DNA from 2 places in the Nocardia sp. NPDC050435 genome. Region 2 is predicted to be linked to the other one. Evidence: riboswitches for the same ligand, from Rfam matches in the RefSeq annotation. Region 2 holds a riboswitch; the other holds the start of a gene.

Region 1 (15,696 bases), 660 kb from region 2:
CGGCTTGCCGTCCTCCACCACCATCAGCGCGTCGGTGTCCGACAGCGCCTTGGTCGCCGCCGAAATCGGCTCGCCGGAACCGATCAGCGGGAACCCCGGGCTCATGTGCTTGGCCACCGAATCGGTCAGGTGCGCCCGGCCCTCGAACACCGCCGAGAGCAGATCCCGCTCGGTGACGCTGCCCGCGACCTCGCCCGCCATGACCGGCGGCTCGGCGCCGACGACCGGCATCTGCGAGACGCCGTACTCGCGCAGGATCTCGATGGCGTCGCGCAGGGTCTCCGAGGGATGGGTGTGCACCAGATCCGGCAGCGCGCCGGACTTGCCGCGCAGCACGTCGCCGACCAGCGGTTCGGCGGTGCTGCCGTCCAGGCGCGTGGTCAGGAAGCCGTAGGAGCTCATCCACTGATCGTTGAAGATCTTGGACAGGTAGCCGCGGCCGCCGTCCGGCAGCAGCACGACGACCACGTTGTCCGGGTCGCGGCGCGCCACCTCGATGGCCGCCACCACGGCCATGCCGCAGGAGCCGCCGACCAGCAGGCCCTCCTCGCGGGCCAGGCGGCGAGTCATGTCGAAGGAGTCGGCGTCGGAGACCGCGATGATCTCGTCCGGGACGGCCGGGTCGTAGGCCGAGGGCCAGAAGTCCTCGCCGACACCCTCCACCAGGTACGGGCGGCCGGTGCCGCCGGAGTACACCGAGCCCTCCGGATCCGCGCCGATGATCTGCACCTTGCCGCCGGAGACCTCCTTGAGGTAGCGGCCGGTGCCGGTGATGGTGCCGCCGGTGCCGACGCCCGCGACGAAGTGCGTGACCTTGCCCTCGGTGTCGCGCCAGATCTCGGGGCCGGTGGTCTCGTAGTGGCTGTCCGGGCCGCCGGGGTTGGAGTACTGGTCCGGCTTCCAGGCGCCCTCGATCTCGCGCACCAGACGATCGGAGACGTTGTAGTAGCTGGCCGGGTCCTCCGGCGCGACCGCGGTCGGGCAGACCACGACCTCGGCGCCGTAGGCCCGCAGCACATTGCGCTTGTCCTCGGAGACCTTGTCGGGGCAGACGAAGACGCACTTGTACCCGCGCTGCTGGGCCACCAGCGCGAGCCCGACGCCGGTGTTGCCGGAGGTGGGCTCGACGATGGTGCCGCCCGGCTTCAGCAGGCCGGCCTCCTCGGCGGCGTCGATCATCTTGACCGCGATGCGGTCCTTGGAACTGCCGCCCGGGTTCAGGTATTCGATCTTGGCGGCCAGCAGGCCGGCTTCCGGTTCCACCACAGAGTTCAACCGAACCAGGGGCGTATTGCCGATGAGGTCGACGACATGGTTCGCGATGCGCATGCCCCCATCGTTGCAGAAGCCGGAATCTCTCAGTCGCCGAGTGCCTGGTAGACCGTGGTCCAGAAGTCGGCGGCGAGCCGTGGCGAATCCAGTGTCGACATCCCGACCTGGGTGAGCAGGATGCCGGTGAGCCGGTTGACCGGGTCGGCGTAGGCGCTGGTACCGCTGCCTCCGTCCCAGCCGAACTGACCGACCGGCGCGTAGCCGCCGCGGTAGGTGCGCACGGCCATGCCGAAGCCCCAGCCCCCGTGCAGTCCCTGACCGCAGGACAGGTGCGCGATGCCGCGATACATCGCGTCGCGCGCCGATTGCTGTTCGGGCGTCAGGCAATTGGTGGTCATGAGCGCGACCGCGGCCCGGGACAGAATTCGCGTGCCCTCGTGCACGCCGCCGTTCAGCAGCATCCGGAAGTAGGCGTGGTAGTCGTCGGCGGTCGAGACCAGTCCGCCGCCGGCACCCTGGAAAGCGGGCGGCGCGCTCACCCGGCCGCCCGCGGCCGCGTCCCACAGCAGGAATTCGCCGGTTCCCGGATCCGGGCCGTAGAGCGGCGGGAGGCGGTCGATCCGCGCGGCGGGCACATGGAAGCCGGTGTCGCGCATGCCCAGCGGGTCCAGCACGCGTTCACGCAGGAAGGCTTCCAGGGAACTGCCCGCGACCCGGGAGACCAGCACTCCGAGCACCTCGTTGCTGAGGTCGTACTGCCACCGTTCGCCCGGCTGATAGGACAGCGGGAGTTCGCCCAGGCGGCGCATCCACTCGTCCTGATCGGGCGCCGGGCCGGAGGCCACGCTGTAGTCGGTCTTCTCGAAGACCGCGGCCCGGATCGGGGCCGTCAGCAGGTCGAAATCCATGCCGAGCCCGAAGGTGGAGGTGAGCAGGTCCCGGACGGTGATCGAGCGGCGGGCGGGCACGGTGTCGGTGAGCGGGCCGTCGGGCCGGCGCAGCACGCGGCGGTCGGCGAGTTCGGGCAGCCACTCGTCGACCGGATCGTCGAGCCGCAGCCGGCACTCGTCGAGCAGCACCATCGCCGCGGCGGTGGTGACCGGTTTGGACGTGGACGCCATCCGGAACAGGGTGTCGCGGCGCATCGCGGCGCCGCCGTCGTGCCGCATGGTCCCCAGGGCTTCGACGTGGGTCCGGCCGTCGCGGCTGATCAGCGCGACCAATCCCGGGATCTTTCCGGATTCGACATGTGCCGCCAAGACATCGTGCAGTCTGCGCAGGCCCGCTGCGGAGAAGCCGGTGGTGTTCGTTTCCTTCATCAGGTCTCCCTCGTAGTTTCCGATTTCGGAAAACGCTACGTCGACCTTCCTGATTCATCGACTTTGATGTTGCACCCAATGCGGATAAATACTGTTCAGAGCCATGTAATCGTTGCAATGAGTGTAATTTCAATGCAATCGCATCTTGGGATGACCGTTGCAATGAGCCGAGCGGCAACGCTACGGTGAGCCGATGCCCGGAGGCCGACTGACTCAGCAGGAACGGCGGCAGATCGCGCTCGGCCTGGCCGACGGCGACGCCTACGCGGAGATCGCGCGGCGCCTGGGCCGGCCGACCTCGACCGTCACCCGGGAAGTGCTGCGCAACGGCGGCCCCACCGGCTATCGCGCCGATCTGGCCCAGTACGCCACCGAGCACCGCGGCCACCGGCGCCGCCGGCCCGTGTCCAAGGGCCCGTTGCCGGGCGGCCGCGACGCCGAGGCCGTGCGCGCCTACGAGGAGATGTTCGCCACGGTCTTCATGCAGTCCGGCCTGCCGCGGATGACGGCCCGGGTGCTGGCCTGTCTGACGGTCACCGACAGCGGCGGGCGTACCGCCACGGATCTCGCGCAGCGGCTGCAGGTCAGTCCGGCCTCGGTGTCCAAGGCGATCACCATGCTGGAGGGGCTGAGTCACGTGCGCCGCGAACGGGACGAGCGCCGCCGCGAACGCTACGTGGTGGACAACGACGTGTTCTTCCAGTCGATGATGGCCAGCGCGCACAACACCGCGCACTTGGTCGACCTCGCGCGCCAGGGCGTCGGCATTCTCGGCGACGGCACCCCGGCGGCCGTCCGGCTGCAGAACATCGCACGGTTCCTGGATTTCGTGTCGCAGAGCATCGCCCAGGCCGCGGAGCAGGGGCGGGCGCTGCTACACGCCGAACCCGGCGCCGGTTCGAACGGCACATCCACGCTCCAGGCGTGATCGGCACCTAGTATTCCGAAACATGAGGCAGCTCAACCTTGCCGGTGCCGCCCTGATCGCGACAGCGGCCCTGGCGCTGGCGCCCGCCGCGACGGCCGGCGCCGCTACCACCCAGTTCCCGCAGGTTCCCACCATGGCGCACGGTGGCCTGTGCTGGACCAGCATTCGCACCTGGGCCGACACCAGTGCGCAGTGGCCGGGTCGCGCGATTCTCAATATGCGCGCCGATCCGGTGGCGGGGGTGGGGCCGGGCAGTTATCCCCTGGCCCCGCTGTGCGAGGTGCTGACGACCGTCGAGTGGCGCAACCTGAACACCGGCGCCACGGGCGCCTACGTCAACCGCGTCGTCGTGGGCATCTACGGCAGCATTCTCTACTCGCTGTTCCAGGACACCGGGCCCGGTCGCGTCGAGGTCGTCGTCACCACCGACAGCGCGAGTATCCCCGCCCGCGCCGTTTTCGACGTACCTGCCTGACTTCGTCATCCACGAGTTCGGTACACATAGAAGCGCCAGTACAAAACTGAGCTCGCCACGCCGCAGTACCGAAGGAGCCCTCATGCCTGAGGCAGTTATCGTTTCGACCGCTCGCTCGCCCATCGGCCGCGCCATGAAGGGCTCGCTGGTGGACATGCGTCCGGACGATCTCACCGTGCAGATCGTGCGCGCCGCGCTGGAGAAGGTTCCGGCTCTCGACCCCACCCAGATCGACGACCTCATCCTGGGCTGTGGCTCGCCGGGCGGCGAGCAGGGCTTCAACATCGCGCGCAACGTCGCGGTCGAGCTCGGTTACGACACCGTCCCGGGCACCACCGTGCACCGCTACTGTGCGTCCTCGCTGCAGTCCACCCGGATGGCGTTCCACGCCATCAAGGCCGGCGAGGGTGACATCTTCATCTCCGCCGGCGTGGAGACCGTCTCCCGCTACAAGAACGGCTCCGCCGACAGCTGGCCCAACACCAAGAACCCGCTGTTCGACGAGGCCCAGGCGCGCACCGCGAAGACCGCCGAGGGCGGCGTCGGCTGGCACGACCCGCGCGAGGACGGCCTGCTGCCCGACGCCTACATCGCCATGGGCCAGACCGCCGAGAACGTGGCCCGGCTGACCGGCATCACCCGCGAGGACCAGGACCGCTGGGGCGTGCGCTCGCAGAACCGCGCGGAGGAGGCCATCAAGAACGGCTTCTTCGAGCGCGAGATCACCCCGGTCACCCTGCCCGACGGCACCGTGGTGTCCAAGGACGACGGCCCGCGCGCCGGCGTCACCCTGGAGGGCGTCAGTGGGCTGAAGCCGGTCTTCCGGCCCGACGGCACCATCACCGCCGGCAACTGCTGCCCGCTCAACGACGGCGCGGCCGCGCTGGTCATCATGAGCGACACCAAGGCCAAGGAGCTGGGCCTGACCCCGCTGGCGCGCATCGTGTCCACCGGCGTCTCCGGCCTGTCCCCCGAGATCATGGGCCTGGGCCCGATCGAAGCCGTCAAGCGCGCGCTGGCCCTGGCCGGCAAGAGCGTCGGCGACATCGACCTGTTCGAGATCAACGAGGCCTTCGCGGTGCAGGTGCTCGGTTCGGCGCGGGAACTGAAGATCGACGAGGACAAGCTGAACGTCTCCGGCGGCGCGATCGCGCTGGGCCACCCGTTCGGCATGACCGGCGCCCGCATCACCACCACGCTGATCAACAACCTGCAGACCTACGACAAGCAGTTCGGTGTGGAGACCATGTGCGTCGGCGGCGGCCAGGGCATGGCGCTGGTCATCGAGCGCCTCTCCTAGTTCGGAACGCCGAAAGGGCGGCCAACCGGATCCGGTTGGCCGCCCTTTCGTCTACCGCTAGTCGTTGTTGAAGTAGCTCAGCAGGCGCAGGATCTCCAGGTACAGCCAGACTAGGGTGATGGTCAGGCCGAACGCGACGCTCCAGGCCGCCTTCTCCGGCGCCTGGGCGCGGATCAGGTCGTCGGCGGCGTCGAAGTCCAGCAGGAAGCTGAACGCGGCGATCGCGATGCAGACCAGGCTGAAGATGATGGCGATCGGGCCGCCGTCGCGCAGGCCGAAGCCGCCGTCGGTGAAGAAGCTGGCGATCAGGTTGCCCAGCATCAGCACCACGACGCCGATGGTGGCGCCGATGATCATGCGGGTGAAGCGCGGCGTGACGCGGATGGCGCCGGTCTTGTAGACGACCAGCATGCCCGCGAAGACACCGAACGTGCCGAGCACCGCCTGGGCGATCATTCCGGTGCCGCCGACGCTGATGATGTTGGCGAACACGAACGAGACGGCGCCGAGGAACAGGCCCTCGAAGGCCGCGTAGGACAGCACGATGGCCGGATTATCGGTCTTGTTACCGAAGATCGCGACCAGGGACAGCACCAGGCCGCCGATCAGGCCGACCAGCATCAGCGGGAAGGCCAGCGCGTTGTCGGTGCTGCTCGCGGACAGGATGTAGGAGACCAGCGCCGTCACCGACAGCACACCCAGGGTGAAGGCCGTCTTGGTGACGATGTCGTCGATGGTCAGCGACCGGGTGGCCGGCGCCGGCGGGGTGTAGGGCTGGTACTGCCCGGGCTGCCCGTACTGGTTCGGCGGGTACTGGTTGCCGTACGGCTGGCCCATGGGGGCACCGGGCATACCCTGGCCGAAGTTGGCGTAGCCACCGCCACCCTGCTGCTTCGGCAGGTTCTTGAAGACCGGATTGCTCGTGGTACGCAACTGCGTCCCTTTCTTCAGTCGTTGCTGCTGTTGCCGCTCGAGCGGGGTGCTCGAATGCCAACTGCCTTGTTCAACGTCTCCGGCCCTTGGCAAGTTCCCAGGTGGGGCTTACCCGAGTCGGACATATCGGACCGAACTCTACCGCTGCCGGGCGTCATGCAGGCCACGGACCGACCGAGTGACCGTGAACTTCCGGTTGCGCCCGACCACTTCGGTGCGGCCCACCATCTTCTCCACCACGCCACGGTAATTCAGGTGCGAGTTGTAGACGGTCCACAGCTCGCCGCCCGGGCGCAGCACCCGGCCGGTCTCGACGAACATCTTGATCGCGGACCCGGTGTGCACCGCGGCCCCGACGTGGAACGGCGGATTGCACAGCACCAGGTCGGCGCTGTTGTCCGCGGCCGAGGACATGGCGTCGTCGCGCACCACGGTGACCCGGTCGTCGACCTGGTTGGCCGCCACCGTCGCCCGGGCGGAGGCGACCGCGGCGGCGGACTGGTCGGTGCCCACCACCCGGATGCCGGGTCGCGCCTTGGCCAGGGCGACCGCGAGGATGCCGGTACCGCACCCGAGGTCGATGGCGTCGCGGGCGTCGGGCTTCATCAGGCGCAGGTGTTGTAGTAGGAATCGGGTGCCGATATCCAGGCGCGCACCCGAGAACGCCGCACCGTGCGCGACCACGTCCAGGGCGAGATCCTCGATCCGCTCCACCATCGGGAACCGGGGCTCCCCCACCGGTTTCGGGCCCGAGACCTGCAGCGTGCGCGACTTCTGCCGACCGCGGCTGGCGCGCACCTCCGAAAAGTATTCGGCCAGGACCTCGTTCATGGACTTGGTCAGGTATTTGTCCCGGCCGCCCGCGATCACCACGACTTCCGGGTCGGCGTAGCGCGCGATGGCGTCGGCGACCTCGGCGAGCCCGGACAGCACGCGGGGCAGCCGCAGCAGCACCACCCGCGCGTCGGCCAGCAACTTCTCGTTGAGCCCGTGCGCGACATAGCGATCGGCGAGGCCGAGGGTGCGGGCGTTGTTGGCCAGCGCGAGTTCCCCGGTGTAGAGGTCCTGGTGCACGCGGACGTCGCGTAGATCGTGCGCGGCGATGACGCCGAGCGTCAGCGCGCCGTAACTGTCGCCGACGACAGCAACCTTTCCGCTATGTTCAGCGAAGAGGTGCTCGCCCGCGACATCGAGAATCAGCCGGTCCGCGGCATCGACGGCGTAGAGGTTCAGCGCCTCCACGTCCGGATACCGCCGCAGCCGGCCTAGGACATCCTCGACATCTCCCACACGTCAAGTGTGCTAGATCGTTGCCCGAATGTCTCATTCACCCCGGCCAATCGGCCCGATCGGTTTTCCGGAGATTTTCGCGAGCTTTGAAATGCCAAGCCTCACATTGCAATTCGTCATACTGGAACAGGTGTGAAAGGAGCTGCGCGACACGACGATTGCTGATCCCCCCGAAGCGGGCTCCGATCATTAACATCAGTCCCATGCGTAACACGATGCTGGTGCTGATCGCGGTCTCCGCGACCCTGCTGGCCGGCTGCGACAACCGCGGCACGGAAACCACGTCCCCGGACACCACCAGCACGTTCATCGACGCCCCCGCCCAGGTCCCGGGCGACGCGCTGCCCAAGCGCCAGGCGCCGTCGGGTGACGCGGGCCTCACGGTGACCGGTATCCGGATCGGGCCACAACCAGGCTTCGACCGGGTCGTCTACGACCTCGGCGGCCGCGGCGCCCCGGGCTGGACCGTGCAATACGCCGACCGCGCCGTGCAGGACGGCAGCGGCAAGGCCGTCGAGGTGGCCGGCCGGTCGATCCTCGAGGTGCAGATCACCGGCTCGGCCTATCCGTTCGACAGCGGCGTCGAGCCGTACGCCGGACCCGACCCGGCCACCGACCCGGGCGCGCCCGGCATCGCCGGGGTCTACGGCAGCGCGGTCTACGAGGGCACCACCCAGTCCTTCATCGGCGTCCAGGCCGATCGGCCCGCTTTCACCGTCAGCACCCTGAGCAATCCGACCCGCCTGGTGATCGATATCGCGACCCGATAGGCCCAGGCCCGATACGGGCTAGGGGTATTTGCGAGGCCGCGCGCGGCGTGGCTACACTCGGGCCCGTGGTCGACCAGCATCCACTGCTTCGAGCGTCCGGGGCCACCCGGCTGCTCGCGGTGCTGGCCCTGCTCGCGGGCATCGTCGCGATGCACGCGGGGGTTTTCACGGTCGGCCATTCCGGCGGTTCACACGCCGAGCACGCCGCCCCCGCGAGCGAACACGGGCACAGCCTGCCCGCGCCCGTCAGCGACTCCGGCCACGACGCCCCCGCGCAAGACTCCGACCGACCCGCGCTCGCGCCGGTTTTCGGCCACCCCACGGCCGCAATCGCAGTCGCGACGGAATCCAGCCACGCCGTCCACGCGCCCACGACGGATTCCGGGCGCACTGCGGCCACACCCACGCAGGGCTCGGGCTACCCTGCGGCCCCGCACTCGGGACCGGCGTGCGGTGGCGCGGGTTGCGATACCGGGCATGCCGGATTGCACGGGTGCGTGTTCATTCTGACCGCGCTCGGTTCGGCGCTGCTGCTCGTTCTGCTCTATTACGTGGCCGTCGAGCGGGCGGCGGGCCGTCCGAGACTGCCGTGGCACTGGCGGGCCGAGCGGGAACGCCCGCCGCCCTGGACTGTCCTATCCCTGGCCGAATTGTCGATTCTGCGGATCTGATGGGCACTCGCCCGCGCCGCGCCCTGCGCGCCGGCGACGGATCGGCCCACCCGAATCACCTCTAATTCCCCAGGAGTACAGCCATGTTCACCAGTCGTACCCGAATCACCCTCGCCGTCGCCGCGATCGGCCTGATCGCCGCGGGCTGCGGCACCGACGACTCCGACCCGATGCCCGGCATGGACCACGGCGCGACGTCCACCAGCGCGGCGGCGCCGGCCGCGCCGGGCGCCCGGACCGATTTCAACGACGCCGATATCGCCTTCCTGCAAGGGATGTATCCGCACCACGCCCAGGCTGTCGAGATGGCGAAGCTGGTGCCCTCTCGCAGCCAGAATCCGCAGCTGCTCGCGCTCGCGACGGCCGTGGAACAGGCGCAGGCGCCGGAGATGCAGCAGATCAGCGCGCTGCTGCAAAGTTTCGGCAAACCGGTGCCGAGCGCGTCCGGCGACCACAGCGGGCACGGCGCCACCATGCCCGGCATGATGTCCGCCGAGCAGCTCGACGCGCTGCGCGCCGCCTCCGGCACGGCGTTCGACCGGCAGTGGCTGGAGATGATGATCCAGCACCACCAGGGCGCGATCGCGATGTCCGACACCGAGATCGCGAACGGCGTCAACCCCGAGTCGGTGGCGCTGGCCCGCGCAGTGATCACCGCCCAGCGCGCCGAGATCGACACAATGAACGGCATGCTCGCCGGTCTGCCCGGCTGACCTGGGCCGCGCCCGGCCCGGGACCAGCCGGTCCCGGGCCCTGCGGGGTACGGACCGGTCTCGGTTGGCGACCCACCTGACGGGAACGCCGCCGACCCAGTACCGTCGAAACGTCCGATTCGCGCACCGCGCTGCGTCATCGGTCGGGCTCCCCGAGGAATGAGAGAGGCGTACACGATGCGACGACTAGAGCGCGCCGGCCTGGCCGCCACGGCGGCCGCGACCGCGATCGGCATCATCTTCCTCGGCGCCTGCTCCCAACAGATCTCGGGTTCGGCGCAAGCCAATCAGACCGAGCTGGCCTCCTACACCTCCGAGGTCACCGCCTCCTCGATCTCCTCCTCGATCGCGGCCTCCTCGTCCAAGGCGGCCGCGGTGGCCTCGGCCATCGAAGCCGCCTGCGACACCTTCGCCGCGGTGACCGCCAAGTCGATCGCCTCCTTCAACGCCTACATCGACGCCGGTGAATCCAATGCCGCCGATGTGGACGCCAAGGCCACCGACGCGGTGAACACGCTGCGCAGCGGCGCCACCGAGCTCACCGCGAAGCTGGCGCCCGAACTGCCGCCGCGCATCGCCGATCCGCTGCGGACCTACCGGGACGACAGCAACACCGTCGCCGACAACGTGGAGCGCCGGGTGAACGTCGACGCGCTCAACGCCTCGGTGGACAAGTTCAACGCCAGCAAGAACACCGCCCGCGACGCCTGCCTGGCCGGATAGCGGCCCGGCTCAGGCGATTTCGAGCCGGGCGGCGCGCTCCGGCGCGTACGGCAGCGGCAGCACCAGCCAGGAGTCGGCGGATTCGTAGCCCGCCGGCCCCGACGCCTCCGGATCCGCGCCCAGCCCTTCCACCCGGGTGTCGCCGATCTGGTCGGTGTAGCGGTAGTGCAGATGGCCGTGCAGCAGCAGCCGGGGCCGCAGCGCCTCGGTGACGCGCTGGATCCGATCCTGGTTCGGCAGGCACTCGGGCAGGTTCTTGCGGTTCCAATCCGGTTCGGCGGCACGCGGTTTGTCGTGGGTGAGCAGCACGTCGACCGGCGAACTGTCGGCCGCGAGCAGGGCCTCGCATTCGGCGTCGGTCATCTGTTCCTCCGGGAACCACAGGGTGCCCTCGGTCACCGGGCGGCGGCCCGAGCCGAACTGCCTGCGGCGCTCGGCTTTCCAGGCCCGGTGCGCCTCGGCGGCCAGCCGCCAGGCCTTGTCCACGGAGTAGGCCCCGCCGAACGCCGCGAACCGGGTGCCCGCCCAGGTCCAGCGGTGGCCGCGCGGCGCGTAGCGAATGTTGCGCCGGCACACCAGGAAACCCTCGTCGTCGGGTTCGGCGCCGTAGAGCTCGTGCACCAGGGCCGACTTGTCGTGGTTGCCGTCCAGGAAATACACCTGGACCTGCTTCTTGCGCGCCGTGCGGTCGACGACGTCGAAGTAGCGCCGACCGGCGGCGGTGTGCTCCCAGGCGCCGAAATCGCCGAGCACGAAGAGCTTTTCGCACTCCTGACGCGCGGCGACGTCCAACAGGTGCACGGCGTGGGTGGTGTTGCCGTGCAGATCCCCGGTCATCAGAACGCTCCCCATCCGGCAATCATCGCAGCTCGCGGACCGGGCGGCATCCTTATTTCCGGCTGGTCAGGCGGCGGCGCGGCCCGTCGTCGTGTAGATGCGCAGCGACCACAGGCGCAGGTCCGGGCGGGTGAACGCCTCGCGCAGCGTGTCCAGATCACCCGGGGCCAGACCGGCCGCGCTGAGCGGACCGGCCAGCAGCAGTGTGTGCAACCGGAACAGCGCGCAGCCCGGGCTGCCGCCGGGCCAGATCTCCCCGACGCCGGTGGCCCGGACGTCGGCCAGCCCCGCCTCATGGAAGACGGCGGGCGCGCGGCGAGCCCAGGAGAAATCGACGCCCACCAGGTCGGCCAGGGCGTGCATGGCCTGCGCGAAGCGGGTGACGGCGGCGGCCGCCTCCGGATCGGGGGCGGTGATGACGAAATCCCGCTGCGGGCCATCCCAATCCGAGACCACCAGCACCCCGCCGGGCGCCAGCGCGGCGGTGAGCCGGCGCAGCACGGCCTCGCGCTCGGGCAGGTGCATCAGGACCAGCCGGACGTGGATGAGATCGAAGGTGCCGGGCAGCGCGTCGGCGCGGACGTCGTGGCGGCGGATCTCCAGACTCTCGTGCGGCGGAATGTGGTGCGGTTCCAGATCGGTGGCCAGCACGGTGCCGGTCGGCCCGACGGCGGCGGCCAGCCAGTGCGCGATGTCGCCGTTGCCGGCGCCGATGTCCCAGCAGCGCCAGCCGCTGGTCACCCCCGTCGCCCGGAGTGTGCCGACGGTGTGGCGGTTGAGCAGTTCGCAGAGCAGGCCGAACTGTTCGGCGGCCTTGTCACTGTCGTTGTCGAAGACGTATTCACCATGGACCGGAGCGGCGCGCATCAGGACTACCCCCGAACGTCGACGTTGGTACCTCTATAGGAAACCCAGCGCCGCGCGAAAACAAGCCCCAATCCGCCGCTATCGGTTCCGCTCCGGGTTCGGCGAATCCTCCACCCCGGCAGCACCCGCGCAGCCTACCGATCGGTGGTCCGCACAAAGGCCCGCGACCCTGGTGGGCAGGGACGACGAGACATCCCACGAATGCGCGGGACACGTGTACTATTCGGCCGAACCAACCACCGCGGGAGCTCGGGCACGGCCGGGCTGAGAGGGCGGGCTCAACGCTCCGCCGACCGCATGAACCTGTTCGGGTAATGCCGGCGTAGGGAAAGTGCTCGACACATGTCTGTTTCTTCCACCTCGAAAACTCCGGCGCACGAGGCGCCGCTCACCCTCGACGAGCCCGCGCCCCGGGTGCTGTCGTTCTGGGATCAGAGCGCGTTCTGGGCCAATCTCGGCGTCAGCCTGTTCGCGTTCTCCGGCGCCTACACGGTGCTGGCCCCGAATACCGAGGGTGCGCTGCAACTGTCCATCGCGGCGGGCATTCTCGCGATGATCATCGGCACCCTGCTGGGCGGGCTCATGCTCGGCCTGGCCGCGGTGCCCGGCGCGCGCACCGGCAAACCCGCGATGGTGCTGCTGCGCGGACTGTTCGGCGCGAAGCTCAGCTACCTGCCGACGGTGCTGAACATCGCCCAGCTGATCGGCTGGGGCACCTTCGAACTGATCGTCATCGGCAGCGCCGCCGAGGAGCTGTTCGGCGGCGGCCCGCGCTGGCTCTACGTGGTGGCGGCGGGCCTGATCACCACGGCCCTGACGATCTGGCCGCTGGGTTCGGTGCGGATGCTGCGCCGCTTCGTCACCGTCGGCGTGGTGATCGCGCTGGCCTGGTTCTACATTCAGTTCTTCCGGGCCGGTATCCCGGATCTGACCACGAACCCCGGCCCGAAGGGCAGCGGCCCGTTCGGGGTCGACTGGAACCTCTTCTGGATCGCCACCGACGCGGCGCTGGCCGTCTCCATCTCCTGGATGCCGGTGGCCGCCGACTACACCCGGCACTCCAAGAGCACCCGCGCGGCGTTCGGCGCGGCCAGCGGCTCGTACGCGCTGACCCAGATCGTCGCCTACATCCTGGGGCTGCTCGCGCTCGCCCTGGCCACCGGCGACAGCGGCGTCTACGGACCGTTCCTGCACGTCACGCTGGGCGCTTTCTTCTTCTTCATCCTGGTGTTCCGGGAGGCCGATCAGTCCTTCGCCAACGTGTACTCCACGGCCATCTCGATCCAGAACCTGTGGCCGCGCATCGACCGGCGGATCCTGTCGATCGGCCTCGGCGTCCTGATCACCCTGCTCGCGCTGTGGCTGCGGATGGACGACTACTTCGGCTTCCTCGGCCTGATCGGCTCGGTGTTCGTGCCGCTGCTGGGCGTGCTGGTCGCCGATTTCTTCCTGCGCGCCAAGGGAACCTGGAACACCGAGCCGGACGCGCCCTCGCGCTGGGGCATGGTGTTCGCGTGGCTGGTCGGCCTGTCGGTCTATCAGCTGATCAACCCGGGCGACGCGGGCGCCTGGACCCGCTTCTGGATCCAGGTGCAGGAGACCCTCGGCTTCACCAAGCAGGCGTGGATGAGCGCCTCGCTGCTGTCGTTCCTGGCGGCGGGCCTGGTGGCCTGGCTGGTCGGCCGCGTCGCGAGCGCGCGCACGCCGCGATAGCTGCCACCATGGTCGGATGGGCGAGATCCGGATCGGCACCTCGGGCTGGGTGTACCCGCCGTGGCGGGGCGTGTTCTATCCGCAGGGGTTGCCACAGCGCGGCGAACTCGCCTATCTGGCCGGGCAACTCGACTCGGTAGAGATCAACGGGTCGTTCTACGCGCTGCAGAAGCCGGCCAGCTACCAGAAGTGGGCGGCGCAGACCCCGGACGATTTCGTGTTCGCCGTCAAGGGCAGCCGCTTCATCACACACATGAAACGGCTGCGCGACGGCGACACCCTGCTGTCGAACTTCCTGGCCTCCGGGGTGCTCGCGCTGGGCCCCAAGCTGGGGCCGCTGCTGTGGCAGCTGCCGCCGAATCTCGCCTTCGACGCCGAGTTGCTCGGTGATTTCTGCGCGCGGCTGCCGCACAGCACGGCCGCGGCCGCCGAGATCGCGAGCCGGCACGACGAACGCGTCGACCCCGCCTGGCTCGACGCCGGCGGCGACCGGCCGGTGCGGCACGCCCTCGAGGTCCGGCACCCCAGCTTCGACACCCCCGAATTCCCGGCTCTGCTGCGGAAATACGGGGTCGCGCTGGTCGTGGCGGACACGGCGGGTAAGTTCCCGTTCCTCGAGGAGACGACCGCCGATTTCACCTACGTGCGCCTGCACGGCCACGAGGAGCTCTACGTCAGCGGCTACACCGACGAGGGACTCGACCTGTGGGCCGCCAAGATTCGCGAGTGGGCGCGCCACGGCGACGTGTACGCCTACTTCGACAACGACGCCAAGGTGATGGCGCCTCGCGACGCGCTCGCGCTGCGCGCCCGGCTCACAGATGCGGCTCGATCTCCGCGACCAGATGATTCTTCCCGCCGAAGCCGATCACCCGGTGGATCTCGACGCCGTCGCGGAACATGAGGATCGCGGGGATGCCGCGGAAGTTGTAGCGCTCCCAGATCCCCTCGAACTTGTCCACATCGATCTTGCGGATCAGGACCCGGCCGGCCCACTGCCCCGCCAGCTCGGCCAGCACCGGCGTCACCTGGCGGCACGGCCCGCACCATTCGGCCCAGAAGTCGACGAGCAGCGGGACGCCGGTGGAGCTTTCGGCGGCGATGTCGTCGGGGGTGATGGCGGTCAGCTGATCGCGTGCGGCCAGATAGATCTGGTGGTCGCGGGCTTCCTGGGCCAGCACGTCGGCGGCGACGGCCGTGCCGTGCGCACGCACCCACGCCGTCAGCTCGTCGTAGCGCGGGCCCGGCTGCTCGTGCTTGCCGGCGGCCGTGTTCAGCGCCTCGGTCAGCGCTTGCAGCGCCGCGCGCAGCTGCGGGCCCTGACCGGTCAGGTCGAAGGCGCGGGCCAGCACGACCTCGCCGTCGCGCCCCACCTCGAGATCCTGCCAGAGCCGGACCACGTACTGCTCGTCGTCGGTGACGCGCCAGCGCACCTGGACCTCGCGCAACTGCGCGGCCTCGCGCGCGAGCGCCTCCTGCTCGGACAGCCGCGTGCCGTGCGCGCGCACGTACTCGGCGAAGACCCCGAACTCCGGCGAACCGGGCCCGGCGCCGAGCTGTTCCTGCAACGCGTCCAGCAGCGCGCGGTGCACCTCGGCCGCGTCGGCGCCCCCGGCCTCGAGGTCGAAAGCCGCCCAGCGCCCGACGAATCCGCCCTCGGTTTCGGCGAGCCGCACGCCCTCGAGCAGCCGCACTACGTAGATTCCCGATTCCGGTAATTCGACGGTGAACTCGTGATCGTGCTCCATCCGAACCCCTCCCAGCGCCGGCGCACAAGACCGGAATTCTATCAGCGGCACGGTCTCCCGGGCGGGCTCTCGCGGAAGGTGGAACCGATCTCGGCCGCGCTGCGTCGAAGAAGAGTGAGCACACCGGTCTGGCGATG
Region 2 (15,696 bases):
CTCGCGCGCCCAGGTGCGCGAGTACTTCGCCGCGGTGCGCCCGAAGCTGTGCAGTTCCGAGCGCGCCCACCGCGGCATGCACTACCTGCTGCACACCCCGCGCGACCGCGGCTTCAAACTCTGGGCGGGCAGCCGCCTGGTCGCCCCCGCCGCCATCGCCACCCTCCCCGCCTGGATGCGCGTCACCGGCGGCTTCGACCACCCCGCCCTCGTCGACCGCGCCTACCGCCCCGCGGTCCGCGCCGCCGTCAAAGCCCTCGCCAACGAATCCGCCAAACAGGCCGTCCTCGGCAACTTCCTGGGCCCCATGACCGCCCGCCTCTACGCCGAACACCTAGCAGCCCCCACCCCCGCCAACCCGACCACCATCACCCCCGCCGAAGCCCGCACCCGCTACGGCCGCACCGGCTGAAACCCGATTCGAACGCGGCCCGTCCAGGCCGTTGATACCGTGCGGACATGACCGCGGCGCACGAAAGGCTAATGACGACAGGCGAGTTCGAGGCCCTCGCTCGCGCCGCGGACCATATCGGTGAAGGCGTCGAACTGGAATTCATCGGAGGGCAGCTCGCGGCGAAGGCCCGGCCGGACGGGAACCACAGCCGCATCATCCAATGGTTGATCCGTATGTTCCTCTCGGATCGGCCAGAGGTGTTCCTGACGCCCCGAGTGGGAATACAGGTCGGCAGCAGCCGAACTGATCGCGCGCGGCCGGATGCCGTGCTGGCAGCCTCCCACGCCTTCGCCGGTCAAGGCGAATGGTCCGATCCCAGTCCGGTTCTGCTGGCGGTCGAGATCACCTCGAATGATCAGAACACTGAATATCGGGACCACCGGGACAAGCCGCACGCCTACGCGGCGACCGGCATCCCCGTCTACCTGCTGATTGATCGCCGGCTCGGTGAGATGACGACCTTCAGTGAACCGACGCCGCGCCGCTACGGCAGAAGGGTGACGGTCCCGATCGGGTGCACGCTTACACTGCCCGATCCGGTCGATGTCGAAATGGACACCGAACCTCTGAAGAACTGGGTGCGCTAGCCGACTCGGCTCAGGCGGCGACCGGGGCGGGGGTGTCGCGGTGGGCGAACCAGGTGGCGTGGAAGGCGGCGGCTATGCCGGCCAGGGCGGCGAGGACGATGGTGCCGGCGAGGACGGGGTATTGGGCCATGGGGACGGCCAGGAAGCGGTAGGACAGGAGCAGGGTCGCGAAGACGGTGGCGCCGGCGGCGACCAGGCGGACGCGGAACCAGCCCCAGCCGCGTTCGGGCTCGCGCAGGGCGGATTCGACGGTCAGGCAGAGGACGGCGCCGGCGACCAGGTCGACTCCGTAGTGGTAGCCGAAGCCGAGGGTGGCGGCGAGGGTGCCGAAGAGCCAGAACGAACCCATGAAACGGAGCCAGCCGGGTGCGCGGGCGCCGGTGAGATCGCGGCGGGTGTGCAGGAAGACCGACAGCGCCCACGCGGTGTGCATAGAGGGCATGCAGTTGCGCGGGGTGTAATCGTCGAAGGCCAGCTCCGCGGGATTGCGGTCGAGCGGCGGCAGCACGCCGGGCCAGTAGTTGCCCAGCTGCAGACCGTGCCCGTCGGCGCCGAAGGCGAACATCGGGCCGACCACCGGGAACAGCACATAGAACACGGGCCCGATCAAGCCGAGCACCAGGAAGGTGCGCACCAGATAGTGCGAGGGCCAGCGCCCGGAGTCGGTGACCCGGCGCAACTGCCACACCGCGACCACGATCGCCGCGACCGGCAACTCGATGTAGACCCAGTGCAGCACGGCCGAAACGGCCGGGCCGAGCGCGTCCAGCACCCGCCCCATCACCCAGGACGGATCGCCCAGCGCGTGATCGGCCAGGATGACGTACTCGTCGAGCACCCCGGGCCGCGCCATGGTGGTGACGTGCAGCCAGACATCGCCCACCTTGGTGGCGAGGATCAGCAGCGCGCCCAGCGCCGCGGCGTGCAGCGCGTTCCTGCGCTCCGCACCGTCCCACCGCCACCAGGCCAGCACCGCGATCGCGGTGAGCACGATGACCGGGCCGTTGCCCACGCTGAACGGCCCACCGGCCAGCAGCCGCAGCACGGCGCACACCGCGTCGATGGCGACGGCGGCCCCGACCGCGATGATCCGCCGGCGCATGGGCAAGCCCACCAGCGCGAGCACCAGCCCGGCCCACGGCACCGTCATCGACTTGGGGGTGCCCGCGTAGTCCTGCCAGATGCTCTGCAGCGGCCCCTGGAAGCCCTGCCACGACGCGATCACCTGTAAAACGATCAGCAGTACGGGAACGGCGGAAACGCCTGCGGTGACCCAGATCCGGGAGCGCGGCACGGTAGGCCGCTGCGCCACACTTCCGGCACCGGAACCTGGATCCTCGACTAGCACGTCGACCATAGTAAACGGCCGATGAACGTCAGCCCCCTGCGCGACTGAACGGGAGGAGCGCTCTAGGTGTCGAGCTCCTTGACCAGCGAGTCCACCACGGCCACCAGATCGCCCTGCGCCGCGGCCGCGACCTTGCGCTGACGCTGGTAGGAGGCGCCCCGCGCCGGAATCTCGGCGACCGAGGCCAGCTCGTCCGCGCAGCCGAGCTGCTTGGCGGTCGGCTCCAGCCGGTTCAGCAGTTCCGCCAGATCATCGGTGACCAGCCGCTCGTTGCTGTCGGCGTCGACGATGACGATGGCGTCCAGCCCGTAGCGCGCCGCCCGCCACTTGTTCTCCTGCACATGCCACGGCGGCAGCGAGGGTAGCTGTTCGCCGGCCTCGAGCCGCCGGTCCAGATCGACGACGAGGCAGTGGATGAGCGCGGCCATCGCGGCCAGCTCGGTCTTGGTGGAGATGCCGTCGCAGACGCGCACCTCGATGGTGCCCCACTTGGGCGCGGGCCGGATGTCCCAGTGCATGCCGCCGAGCTGCTCGAACACGCCCGTCTTGAGCTGGTCGTGCACGAAGCCCTCGAACTGCGGCCAGTCCTCGAACTGGAACGGCAGGCCCGCGGTGGGCAGCTGCTGGAACATCAGCGTCCGGTTGCTGGCGTAGCCGGTGTCCGAGCCCGCCCACATCGGCGAGGACGCCGACAGCGCGAGCAGATGCGGGTAGGACAGCAGCAGCGAGTTCAGGATCGGGAAGACCTTGTCCCGGTGCGAGACTCCGACGTGCACGTGCACGCCCCAGATCATCATCTGGCGGCCCCACCACTGGGTGCGCTCGATCAGCTCGTCGTAGTGCTCGGAGCGGGTCAGCTGCTGGGCCGACCACTGGGCGAAGGGATGGGTGCCCGCGCAGAACAGGTCGACGCCGAGCGGGTCGGCGGCGCGGCGCACCGTGTCCATGGTGCCGCGCAGATCGTCCACGGCGCCCGCGACGGTGTCGTGCACCCCGGTGACGAGTTCGACGGTGTTGCGCAGCAACTCCTTGGTGATCTGCGGGGTGCCGTCGTGGGCCCGCAGATCACCGACCGCGTCGAAGACCGCCGAGGCGGTGTTGGAGAGATCGCGCGTCACCTTGTCGACGAGGGCGATCTCCCATTCGATCCCGATCGTGGGCCGGGGTGAACCTTTGAACGGTACGTTCGCGCTCTGTGCCCCGGCCATGTCGCCACCTTCGTTACTGGATCACGCCGCAGGCGACGCGGTCGCCCGCATCACCCGTCGCGAGCGTGTTCTGGTCCGGTCCAGCGGCGCCGTTGGCCTGGAGATAACGGTTGGGAATGTTCCCGAAGTTGTCCGCGTCGGCGTGGATCATCAGGGCCTTGCCCTTGATGTCTTCCAGCGTGATCGCGTCGGTGGTGGTGACCAGCTTGGCGGCGCCGTCCGAGCGCACCTCGAGCGAGGTCAGGTCGCCGCTGGCCGGGTGCGAGTTGGCGTTGCCGACCTGCAGGTGGCCGCCTGCGGACAGGAACGCGCCCGCCGGGCCGCCGGTCGGGGCGACCGAGTTCGGCTCGCACTTGCCGACCGAGTGGATGTGCAGACCGTGGAAGCCGGGCTTGAGACCGCGGGCTTCGATGGTGAGCTGCAGGTGGTTCCCGTCCTTGACGATGTTCGCCGTGCCGACCGCGCTGCCGGCGGGATCCTTGAGCTCGACCTTGTAGCCCGAGCTGGCGTGCGCGCTGCCTGTCTCCGCGCCCGGATCACTCGTGGCCGGGGCGTCGGCGCCGGTCCACACCGGCGGGGTGGTTCCCTTCACGTCGCTCGATTCCTGGCTGTTCGTACAGGCAGCGAGGCCGAAGACCGCGACCGCAAGCACCGGGGTCACAGTCCGCCAGGACGGGCGACGAGTTGTGGACGGGGCCATTGGGGGAACTCCTTCGCGAGTACCGAAATTTTACGAGTAAAGCTGGGTGGACACGTTCGTTACCGGTCAAGATGATGCCACGCCCGTCGTGTCTCACCGTGCAGGGGCCGTGTCACCCGCGCTTCGTTTCGTGGTGCCTGGTGTTCAGTTACCCGTCAAAATGACGACCACACCCGCGCCGGAGTCGATTCCCGCCGTTTTCGGCTCGGCGCCGACTCCGAGCTCGTTCGCGATCTGCAGCGCGGCTTCCTTCTCCCCGGCCGTATTCCCGTAGTACACGGTGGTTTTCGCGATCGTGCCGCCGGCGTAATTGCCCGGCGAGACGTTCGTCCAGCCGTTGGCGGTGAGCTCCGCGGCGGTGGTGGCGGCCAGGCCCGCGACCAGGCTGTTGTTCAGAACGCGCACGGGCACAGCACGATTCACCGTGGGAGCCGGAGGCGGCGGCGGTGGCGCCGTCGTGGTGGGCGCCGGCGGTGTGGTCGTGGGCGGCACTGTGGTGGACGTCACCGCAGAGGTCTCCGCGCCGGTGCCGGCCGCGACGGTGGAGGGCGCGGTCGAGCGCGGCGCCGTGGTGGTCGCCGGGGGCACCGCTTTCGGTGTGCTGGACGGCGTTTCGGCCACCGTGCCGGAGTCGGAATTGGACAGCGACATGGCGCCGAGCCCGGCGAACACGATGGCCAGCGCGATCAACACCATCGCCAGCGCGCGCAACGGGGGCCCGCCGGAGGTGGGATTGGGGGAACTCACGTCCACGACCCTAGCCGCAGTTCAGCTTTGACGAACGCAACCCGGGTTGTCATACCTGAAATCCGAGGCGGCGGGCGGCTCTGGCCTTCTGCCGGCTGGCGCGCAATCGGCGCAGCCGCTTCACCAGCATCGGGTCGGCGGCGAGCGCCTCGGGCCGGTCGACGACCGCGTTCAGCACCTGGTAGTAGCGGGTGGGCGAGAGCGAGAACAGCTCGCGGATGGCCTCTTCCTTGGCGCCCGCGTATTTCCACCACTGTCGCTCGAAGGCCAGGATGTCGAGCTCGCGACGACTGAGGCCGCTGCTCTCCCCCTCGGTTACCGTCTCGAGATTCCGAGCCGCTGCGCCGTCCATCCTGCTCCCTCGCCGAGTTACCACCAGACGAAAATGGTGCCGTTACGTCGCGGATCATTCAACCACGCGCGCCCGGGGTACTAGGGCCTCGAACCCGGCGTGTTGGTTACCCCACGGTCAGCGGCGTGTCCGGGACCCCGCGAGCGCCCGGCCTCCGCCCCGGAGGCGCGCCGGCGCACCGGTTAGGCTTGTTTCCCATGGCAGTCCTCCCCATCGTGATCGTCGGTGACCCCGTTCTGCACAACCCGACCGAACCGGTTACCCAGACACCGGAGGAACTGGCGGAGTTGATCGCGGACATGTACGAGACGCTCGACGTCTCCAACGGCGTCGGCCTCGCCGCCAACCAGGTCGGGGTGCCGCTGCGGCTGTTCGTCTACGACTGCCCCGACATCGCCGACGACGGCACCGCCACCCGCCGCAAGGGCGCGGTGATCAACCCGGTGCTGGAGACCTCCGCGATCCCCGAGACCATGCCGGACCCGGAGGACGACGACGAGGGCTGCCTGTCGGTCCCCGGCTTCCAGTTCCCCACCGGCCGCGCCGACTGGGCCCGGGTCACCGGCACCGACGAGCAGGGCAATCCGGTCGACATCGAGGGCAAGGGCTTCTTCGCCCGCATGCTGCAGCACGAGGTCGGGCACCTGGACGGCTTCCTGTACGTGGACGTGCTGGTCGGCCGCAACGCGCGGGCGGCGAAGAAGGCCATCAAGCGGGAAGGCTGGGGCACACCGGGTCTCAGCTGGATCCCGGGGACCGTGCCGGACCCCTTCGGCCACGACGACTGAATTGGATAGATGACAACTGAACCCGCGATCCCGCTCGGCGCCCGGGTGGTCCTGCGCTACCGGCTGCCCGCCGGGTCGACGCCGCCGCTGACCGACGTGATCGGCGAACTGGTGGCGCTGGATCCGGTGACGATCAGAGTCGGCGACGATCAGCACGTGTCGGTGCCGGCCGAGCAGGTCGTCGCCCTCAAGGCCCTGGGGCCCAGACCGATCAGAACCCGGGAGATCCGCGCGCTGGAAACGGCGGCGGCCGACGGCTGGCCCGGCGAGCGGCAGCAGTGGATCGACGGCTGGCTGCTGCGGGCCGGGCGGGGCTACACCCACCGCGCCAATTCGGCCGCGCCGCTGGGCCGTTCCGGGGAGCCCGCGGTGCTGGCGGCGGAGACGCTGCACCGCATCGCCGAGTGGTACGCCGATCAGGGCCTGCCGTTCCAGCTGCTGCTGCCCGATCGCCTGGCGCCGGTCCCGCAGGGCTGGCGCACCTGGAACGAGACCGTCGTGCTGGGCATCGACATCGACAATTTCGTGCTCCCGCAGGGCCCGCCGATGGTGCGCACGGTCTCCGAGCCGGACACCGCCTGGCTGGATCTGCACCGCTACCGGGGCGAGAATCCGGCGCTGCTGGCGGTGCCGCGCCAGCCGGTGCCCGAGGTACTGACCGCGGTGCGTGACGGCAAGGTCGGCTTCGCCGCGCTGGGCGTGCCCGACCCGATCGCCATCGGGCGGGCCGCGGTCACCACCGCGCCGGACCTGCGCCGCTGGGTCGGCGTGAGCTGCCTCGCGGTGCAGTCGGCGCATCGTAGGCACGGGCTGGGCGCGCTGGTGTGCGCCGAACTGATCCGCTGGGGTCATGCCCGGGGCGCCACCCACGCCTACGTGCAGGTGGCGGCCGACAATCCCGCGGCGCTGGCGCTGTATCGCGATCTGGGTTTCCTCGAGCACCACTCCTACCGGTACGCGGCGCCCCGGTAACTCCCCGAATACGATTCCGAAAGAAGGCTTTTCGTGCGCTTGGCGACCTGGAACGTCAATTCCGTCCGCTCCCGGATCGACCGGGTGGCGCAGTTCCTGGATCGCCAGGACATCGACGTGCTGGCGTTGCAGGAGACCAAGTGCCGCGACGACCAGTTCCCGTTCGAGCGCTTCGACGAACTCGGCTACGAGGTGGCCCACCTGGGCGTCAACCAGTGGAACGGCGTGGCGATCGTCTCCCGGGTGGGCCTGGCCGACGTCGAGCCGGCGTTCCCGGGACAGCCGGGTTTCGACAAGGACGCCGGGGAGTCGCTGATCAGCGCGCCGGTGGTGGAGTCGCGGGCGCTCGGGGCCACCTGCGGCGGCGTGCGGGTGTGGAGCCTCTACGTGCCCAACGGCCGCACGCTCACCGATCCGCACTATGCCTACAAGCTGGAATGGCTTGCCGCCCTGCGTAAGTCGGCGACCGACTGGGTGACGGCGGATCCGGCGGCCAAGGTGGCGCTGGTCGGCGACTGGAACATCGCGCCGCGCGACGAGGACGTCTGGTCGATGGACTTCTTCGCGGGCAGAACCCATGTCTCGCAACCGGAACGCGAGGCGTTCCAGGCCTTCCTGGACAGCGGCTACGCCGATGTCATGCGTCCGTTCGCGCCCGGGCCGGGCGTCTACACCTATTGGGATTACACCCAATTGCGCTTCCCGCGCCGTGAGGGAATGCGCATCGATTTCATCCTCGCCTCGGCGGCGCTGGCCGCCACGGCGAAGGAGGCCGGGGTCGACCGCGAGGAGCGCAAGGGCAAGGGCGCCAGCGATCACGCGCCGGTGATCGCGGAGTTCACCGACTGACACAGCGGCTGGAACCGGCCGACAATACGTGGCAGTTGATAGGCAAATATTCGAGTTATAGGCCGGAAATCTGACGGATTGCCAGCCTGGCCGTCGATATGCTGACAGATTTCGGAGCCGCTCACTACCATGCGGGCATGGCGTTCTATCGGCAGGTCGGTTCGGTGCCGCCGAAGCGGCACACCCAGCATCGCGACGAGCAGGGCAACCTCTACTACGAAGAGTTGATGGGCGAGGAGGGCTTCTCCGGGGATTCCTCACTGCTCTATCACCGCGGCCTGCCACCCGCCATCGTCGACGCGACGGTCTGGGAGCTGCCCGATCAGCGCACCACGCCGAATCATCCACTGCGGCACCGTCATCTGCGCCTGCACGAGCTGTTCCCGGGCGACGTCCCGGCGGTGACCGACGTGGTGACCGGGCGCCGGCTGCTCCTCGGCAACGCCGACGTGCGCATCTCCTACGTGGTCGCGAAGCAGCCGTCGCCGCTGTACCGCAACGCCATCGGCGACGAACTCGTCTATGTCGAATCGGGCGCGGCGGTGCTGGAGACGGTCTTCGGCCCGCTGCCCGTCCGCCAGGGCGACCAGGTGCTGATCCCGCGCGCCACCACGCACCGCTGGCTGCCGTCCGGTCCGGAACCGTTGCGCGCGTACACGATCGAGGCGAGCAGCCACATCACCCCGCCGAAACGCTACCTCTCGAAATTCGGCCAGCTGCTCGAGCACGCGCCGTACTGCGAGCGCGACCTGCACGGGCCCGCCGAGCCGTTGCTGGAGACCGGCGGCGAGGTCGAGGTGCTGGTCAAGCATCGCCCCGGCGGTCAGGTCGCGGGCACCCGCATGGTGTACGCGACGCATCCCTTCGACGTGGTCGGCTGGGACGGCTGCCTGTATCCGCTCACCTTCAACATCGCCGATTTCGAGCCGATCACCGGCCGCATCCACCAGCCGCCGCCGGTGCACCAGGCCTTCGAGGCGATCAACTTCGTGGTGTGCAATTTCGTGCCGCGCAAGGTGGATTACCACCCGCTGTCCATTCCGGTGCCGTACTACCACTCCAACGTCGACTCCGACGAGATCATGTTCTACTGCGGCGGAAACTACGAGGCGCGCAAGGGTTCCGGCATCGGCCAGGGCTCGGTCTCGGTGCATCCCGGCGGCTACGCGCACGGCCCGCAGCCCGGGTCCTACGAGCGCAGCATCGGGCTGGAGGCGTTCGACGAGCTGGCCGTCATGGTCGACACCTTCCGGCCGCTGGAACTCGGGGAGGGCGCCCTGGCCTGTGAAGATCCGGACTATGCGTGGACCTGGTCGGGGCGGGGGCCGCGATGACGCGGATCGAGGTGGCGCCGGATTCGCTGTTCGGCCCGGACAATCTGCCCTACGGCGTGTTCGCGCCGGCGCGCGGACCCTATCGGGTCGGCGTCCGGCTGGGTGCGTCGGTCATCGATCTGGCTGCGGCACTGGACGATCCGATCTTCGCCGCACCGAGCCTGAATCCCTTTCTGGCGCAGGGGCCACAGCGCTGGCAGGAGGTGCGCGAGCGGGTGTGCGGCCTGGCCGCCGCCGAGATACCGGACGCGGCAGTGCATGCGCTGGCCGAGGTCACCCTGAAGCTGCCGATCGAGGTGGCCGACTACGTCGACTTCTACGCCAGCCTGGACCACGCGACCAACCTCGGCCGCCTCTTCCGGCCGGATTCCGAACCGCTGCTGCCGAATTGGCGGCACCTGCCGGTCGGATACCACGGTCGCGCGGGCACCGTGGTGGTGTCCGGCACCGATATCGTGCGGCCCTGTGGCCAGCGCCGGAGCGATTCGGGCACACCGGATTTCGGCCCGTCCGCGCGGCTGGACATCGAGGCGGAGCTGGGGTTCGTCGTCGGTGTGGGTTCCGAGCTGGGCCGCCCGATCGACATCGCCGACTTCGACGCACACGTCTTCGGCGTCGCCCTGGTCAACGACTGGTCGGCCCGCGACATCCAGGCCTGGGAGTATCAGCCGCTGGGCCCGTTCCTCGGCAAGTCCTTCGCCACCTCGCTGTCGGCCTGGATCACCCCGATGGCCGCCCTGGCCCCGGCCCGGATCCCGCTGCCCGCCCAGACCCCGGACCCGCTCCCCTACCTGCGCGCCGCCGACCCGTGGGGCCTGGACATCGCGCTGACCGTGCACTGGGACGGCGCGGCGGTCGCCTACCCGCCGTACTCCCGGATGTACTGGTCCCCCGCGCAGATGCTCGCGCACCTCACCGCCAACGGCGCGGCCACCCGCACCGGCGATCTCTACGCCTCGGGCACCATCTCCGGCCCGGCACCGGATGAGCGCGGCTCGTTCATCGAACTGTCCTGGGGCGGCACCGAACCCGTGCGGGTCAACGGCCAGAAACGCACCTTCCTGGAGGACGGGGACGAGATCGTCCTCACCGCCTCGGCACCCGGCCCGGACCGGCGCCGCCTCGGACTGGGCGAAGTCCGCGGCCGGATCCGGCCCGCCCACGGCGCGCCCGGGCGATGAATTCGGGGCGCCCGGGTAGTCAAGACAGAGATCCGTGCACCCGATCAGGAGGATTCGTCATGCAGAAGATCGTCACCAACCTCTGGTACGACACGCAGGCCGAGGAAGCGGCCGAGTTCTACTGTTCGCTGATTCCCGACTCCAAGATCACCGACGTGCAGCGCTACGGCGAGGCCGGGCCGCGCGAGGCGGGACTGGTCATGACCGTCGACTTCGAACTGGCCGGCCAGCGCTTCACCGCCATCAACGGCGGCGGCGACTACAGCTACACCCACGCCATGTCGCTGCTGATCAACTGCGACAGCCAGGCCGAGGTGGACCGGCTCTGGGAGGCGCTGCTGGCCGACGGCGGCCAGGAGATCGAATGCGGCTGGCTCAACGACAAGTACGGCGTGCCGTGGCAGGTCTGGCCCGCCGAGGCCAACGCGCTGCTGGTCGGCGACCAGGCCGCCGTCGACCGCGCCACCAAGGCCATGCTCGGCATGCGCAAGATCGACGTGCAGGCCATGCGCGACGCCTACGAGAACACGGGAAGCTGACGCCGCGCGCGGGGTGGCGGATCCTCCGAGCACCCCTCGGAGATCCGCTGGCGCGGTTGTGCGGATCGCACGGAATCCGGCATTCGGTGCGTGCCGGACGGTAGCGGACGGGTATGGTCGGGCCGGAAAACTGCACACCGAACGGGGGCTCGCACCAGCGGGCTGAGAGGACGGCTAGCCCTATTCCGGGCGCTCAGGGCCGTCGACCGTATGAACCTGACCGGGTAATGCCGGCGTAGGGAGACATCATGGGCACCACCACGTCCGAAACCATCGACACCGTCACCACGGGGCCGATCGAAGGCAGCGTCAAGCACTACCTCGAGGTGGACGAGCTGCGAATTCCGGTGCGGCGCATCAACCTCACCAACGGCGAGCACTTCGACGTGTACGACACCTCGGGCCCGTACACCGACGACACCGCCGCCATCGATCTGGAGGCGGGCCTGGCGAAGCTGCGCGACACCTGGACCAAGCCCGAGGTCGAGGGACCCCCCACCCAGCTGGCCTGGGCGCGCCAGGGCATCGTCACCCCGGAGATGCGCTTCATCGCGGCGCGCGAGGGCGTCCCGGCCGAACTGGTGCGGGAGGAGGTCGCCGCCGGCCGCGCGGTGATCCCGGCCAACCACCGCCACCCGGAACTGGAGCCGACGATTATCGGCAAGAAGTTCCTGGTCAAGATCAACGCCAATATCGGCAACTCCGCCGTCTCCTCCTCGATCGCCGAGGAGGTGGAGAAGATGGTGTGGGCGACCCGCTGGGGCGCGGACACCATCATGGACCTGTCCACCGGCAAGAACATCCACGAGACCCGCGAGTGGATTCTGCGCAACTCCCCCGTCCCGGTCGGCACCGTGCCGATCTATCAGGCGCTGGAGAAGGTGAACGGCGATCCGACCAAGCTGACCTGGGAGATCTACCGCGACACCGTGATCGAGCAGGCAGAGCAGGGCGTGGACTACATGACCGTGCACGCCGGCGTGCTGCTGCGCTACGTCCCGCTGACCGCCAAGCGCGTCACCGGCATCGTCTCGCGCGGCGGTTCCATCATGGCGGCGTGGTGCCTGGCCCATCACCAGGAATCGTTCCTGTACACGCACTTCGAGGAACTCTGCGAGATCCTGGCCCGCTACGACATCACCTTCTCCCTCGGCGACGGGCTGCGCCCCGGCTCCATCGCCGACGCCAACGACGAGGCGCAGTTCGCCGAGCTGCGCACCCTCGGCGAGCTCACGAAGATCGCGAAATCGCATGGCGTGCAGGTGATGATCGAGGGCCCGGGCCATGTGCCGATGCACAAGATCGTGGAGAACGTACGGCTGGAGGAGGAACTCTGCGAGGAGGCCCCCTTCTACACGCTGGGCCCGCTCGCCACCGATATCGCCCCGGCCTACGACCACATCACCTCCGCCATCGGCGCGGCCATCATCGCCCAGGCGGGCACCGCGATGCTCTGCTACGTCACCCCGAAAGAGCATCTGGGACTGCCGAATCGCGACGACGTGAAGGTCGGCGTGATCACCTACAAGATCGCCGCGCACGCGGCCGACCTGGCCAAGGCGCACCCGCACGCGCAGGACCGGGACAACGAATTGTCCAAGGCCCGTTTCGAATTCCGCTGGCGTGACCAGTTCGCGCTGTCGCTGGATCCGGACACCGCGCGCGAGTACCACGACGAGACCATGCCCGCGGAGCCGGCCAAGACCGCGCACTTCTGCTCGATGTGCGGCCCCAAGTTCTGTTCCATGCGCATCTCCGCCGACGTGCGGGAGTACGCGGAGCGGCAGGGTCTCACCGATGTGGAGGCGATCGAGGCGGGCATGGCGGAGAAGTCCGCGGAGTTCGCCGGGCAGGGCGGCAAGGTCTACCTGCCGGTCGTGTCCTGAGGGTAGGGCGGCCACTTACCGATCATCGGCTCCACCGCCTGTTTGACGACCGGCGTGGCCGTGCGCGGCACCGTTTGCTCGATCGCGGTGCCGCGCGCGGCCGTCCGCCGCCCGGACCGGCGGACCGGCGTGGAGCGCTCCACGACCTCGTCGACAACCCATTCCACATTTCTGGTGGTGGTCCGCACTTTCACGCGCGGGCGCTCCACTATTTTCTCGACCGAGTGCTCGACCGGGCGCGTGATCACTTTCTCCTTGATCCGCGGCTTTTCCACGATCCGATCGACTTCCCATTTCACGGTCTTGTGGACGGTCTTCTGCACCACCTTCGGCTGTTCGACCACCTTGCGCACGGTCTTGGTGACCACCTTGGTCACCGGCTCGACCACCACCTTCTGGTGCACCACCTTGCGCGGCACCTTCACGATCTTGATGACCGGCTTGTCCTCGTAGATCCGGACGACCTTCTCCACCGGCCGCCGCACGACCTTGTAGACGATCTTCTCGACGGGCACCTCGACGATCTTCTCGACGATCTTGATGACCGGCTTCTGCACGATCCGCTGGATCACCTTCTCCACGGGCTGCTCGACCACCCGCTCCCGGATCTGCTGCACGGGCACCTCGACGACCTTGTCGACGATCCGCACCACCGGTTTGTGCGTCCGGCGCTCGACGGTGACGTGCTTTTCCAGCACCTTGTCCTGAATTTCCACCACGGGCCGCTCGACCATGCGCTGCACCCGGACCGGCTTCTTCTCGACCTTGTCGACGATCCGGACGACCGGCTGCTCCACCCGGCGCGGAATCCGCACGCGCCGGCGCACCACCTTGTCGACGATCCGCACGTCCGGCTGCGTGCGCACGCGCTCGACGGTGACGGGCGCCCGGACCTCGTCGCCGACCACGCGCATCGTGGTCCGCGCTCTACCGGTCCGGCGGGTGGGTTTTCCGTTCGCGCTGCTGGCCATCATGCCTCCAATGGAATTCGATCGTCCGTGTCTCCCCTTCGAATTACTCGGCTGGAACCCCTGGTCATTCAACCAGGGATCAAATGGCGTCCGGAAACGAATCGGCAAATTGTCGATAACCGTTGGAGAACTGCAAATCAATTCATTTCGGCACTGCCCGAGAAATGCGAATTTGTCAATGGCTGCCGGTGATGCGAAATCCACGCGGCACCAGCCACACCGCCACCACGGCTACCACGGCCACCAGCGCCGACGAAATATAGGCGGTGGTGGTGAGCGCGACGTCGAAGGCGTGCCCGGTCTCGGCCACCAGTTGGTCGCGGGTGGCCGGATCCACCTCCGAGGCCACCTCGGCCGCGCCGCCGACCGACCCGCGCGCTTGCTCGAGCGCGGCGCCCTGGAGCCCGGCCCCGGGCATGTTCTCGGTGAAGACGCGGGCATGGATACTGCCGAGCAGCGCGACGCCGAGGCCGATACCCAGCTCGTAGTTCGTTTCCGAGACCGCGCCCGCCTGACCCGCGCGTTCCGGCGGCACCGCCGAGACCAGCACCGCCGCGGCCGCGGTGACGGCGAGGCCGTCACCGAGCCCGAAGGTGGCCAACACCAGGGCGATCACCGGATACGTGGTCGGCTCCGGGCTCAGCGCCAGGGCGAGGAAGCCCAGGGCCAGTGCGCCCAGCCCGATCGCTAGCACCGCGCGCACGCCCAGGCGCTGCATCAGCCAGGGCGTGGACAGCGAGGCCGCCAGCAGGGTGACCGCCGAGGGCATGGTGCGCAGCCCGGCCTGCGACGGCGAATAGCCGTGAATGTATTGCAGCCACAACGAGATCAGGAACAGCGCCGCCCCGATGGCGAGCATGGCCAGCAGGGTCGCCAGCGCGGCGGCCAGGAACGGACCGTTGCGGAACAGCCGCACGTCGAGCAGCGGGTCGGCCGAGCGCAACTGCCGCCGGGCGAACCAGGCCAGCAGGAGCAGCGCGAGCACGAACAGACCCCAATCCAGCGCGCCCGCCTCGCCTTTCGCGATGTGCTTGATGCCCCAGGCCAGGCTGACGATGCCCGCGATGGACAGCGCCGCCGCGAGCCAGTCCAGCCGCCCGGACTGCGGCGAGCGGTACTCCGGCAGCAACCAGGCGCCCGCGATCACCGTGAGCACCACCACGGGCACGTTCAGCCAGAACGCCGACGCCCAGCCGAACATCTCCACGACCACGCCGCCGACGATCGGGCCGATGGTGGCGCCCGCGCCCGCGACGGCCGCCCAGATGCCGATGGCGAGGGTGCGCTCCTTGGGATCGGTGAAGATGTTGCGGATCAGCGACAGCGTCGAGGGCATCACCATGGCGCCGCCCAGCGCGAGCAGGACCCGGCCCGTGATCAGCTGGCCCGCGCTCTGCGCGGTGGCCGCGACCACGGAGGCGACGCCGAAGAGGACGAACCCGCTGAGGAACAACAGTTTCCGGCCGACCCGGTCGCCCACCGCGCCGGTGGTGATGAGCAGGCCGCCCAGCACCAGACCGTAGACGTCGATGATCCAGAGTTGCGCGAGCTGGCCGACGTGCAGGTCGTCGATGAGCGAGGGCAGGGCGACATTGAGGATGGTGGCGTCCATGGCGACCAGCAGCAGGCTCGCGCACAGCACCGCCAGCATCAGCCAGCGCGTGGCCCCGAATTTCCGCTCCGGCGCATTCGCCGTCACATCGACCCCTTCCTGGAACGGACGCGTCGATGCCAGCATTTACCCAGATTCAGCAAACATCAAGTTACCCACGCTCGGCTA

The links. A riboswitch is a leader RNA that binds a small molecule or an ion and turns the genes downstream of it on or off. The one in region 2 is predicted to bind thiamine pyrophosphate.
Region 1: linked by a shared signal. The riboswitch ahead of AB0I43_RS15550 (cytosine permease) and the one ahead of thiC (phosphomethylpyrimidine synthase ThiC) in region 2 are both predicted to bind thiamine pyrophosphate.

Annotation. Positions count from the first base shown of each region.
Region 1 is NZ_JBFAJW010000004.1:702,587-718,282, reverse strand. It holds gene AB0I43_RS15615 (cystathionine beta-synthase) at 1-1,329, opposite strand, end outside; gene AB0I43_RS15610 (serine hydrolase domain-containing protein) at 1,359-2,591, opposite strand; gene AB0I43_RS15605 (helix-turn-helix domain-containing protein) at 2,785-3,519, shown strand; gene AB0I43_RS15600 (hypothetical protein) at 3,542-3,994, shown strand; gene AB0I43_RS15595 (acetyl-CoA C-acetyltransferase) at 4,077-5,294, shown strand; gene AB0I43_RS15590 (Bax inhibitor-1/YccA family protein) at 5,352-6,227, opposite strand; gene AB0I43_RS15585 (methyltransferase) at 6,366-7,517, opposite strand; gene AB0I43_RS15580 (hypothetical protein) at 7,721-8,287, shown strand; gene AB0I43_RS15575 (hypothetical protein) at 8,353-8,958, shown strand; gene AB0I43_RS15570 (DUF305 domain-containing protein) at 9,042-9,671, shown strand; gene AB0I43_RS15565 (hypothetical protein) at 9,849-10,394, shown strand; gene AB0I43_RS15560 (metallophosphoesterase) at 10,404-11,246, opposite strand; gene AB0I43_RS15555 (methyltransferase) at 11,298-12,098, opposite strand; TPP riboswitch at 12,330-12,445, shown strand; gene AB0I43_RS15550 (cytosine permease) at 12,441-13,811, shown strand; gene AB0I43_RS15545 (DUF72 domain-containing protein) at 13,828-14,715, shown strand; gene AB0I43_RS15540 (thioredoxin domain-containing protein) at 14,627-15,559, opposite strand.
Region 2 is NZ_JBFAJW010000004.1:41,126-56,821, reverse strand. It holds gene AB0I43_RS12780 (oxygenase MpaB family protein) at 1-412, shown strand, start outside; gene AB0I43_RS12775 (Uma2 family endonuclease) at 460-1,041, shown strand; gene AB0I43_RS12770 (DUF5933 domain-containing protein) at 1,052-2,398, opposite strand; gene AB0I43_RS12765 (glutamate--cysteine ligase) at 2,452-3,597, opposite strand; gene AB0I43_RS12760 (superoxide dismutase family protein) at 3,611-4,297, opposite strand; gene AB0I43_RS12755 (LytR C-terminal domain-containing protein) at 4,442-5,044, opposite strand; gene AB0I43_RS12750 (DUF3263 domain-containing protein) at 5,094-5,396, opposite strand; gene AB0I43_RS12745 (peptide deformylase) at 5,594-6,184, shown strand; gene AB0I43_RS12740 (GNAT family N-acetyltransferase) at 6,194-7,156, shown strand; gene AB0I43_RS12735 (exodeoxyribonuclease III) at 7,190-8,005, shown strand; gene AB0I43_RS12730 (homogentisate 1,2-dioxygenase domain-containing protein) at 8,143-9,339, shown strand; gene fahA (fumarylacetoacetase) at 9,336-10,520, shown strand; gene AB0I43_RS12720 (VOC family protein) at 10,580-11,059, shown strand; TPP riboswitch at 11,201-11,301, shown strand; gene thiC (phosphomethylpyrimidine synthase ThiC) at 11,308-12,945, shown strand; gene AB0I43_RS12710 (IMCp domain-containing protein) at 12,924-14,120, opposite strand; gene AB0I43_RS12705 (MFS transporter) at 14,092-15,654, opposite strand; gene AB0I43_RS12700 (TetR/AcrR family transcriptional regulator) at 15,694-15,696, opposite strand, start outside.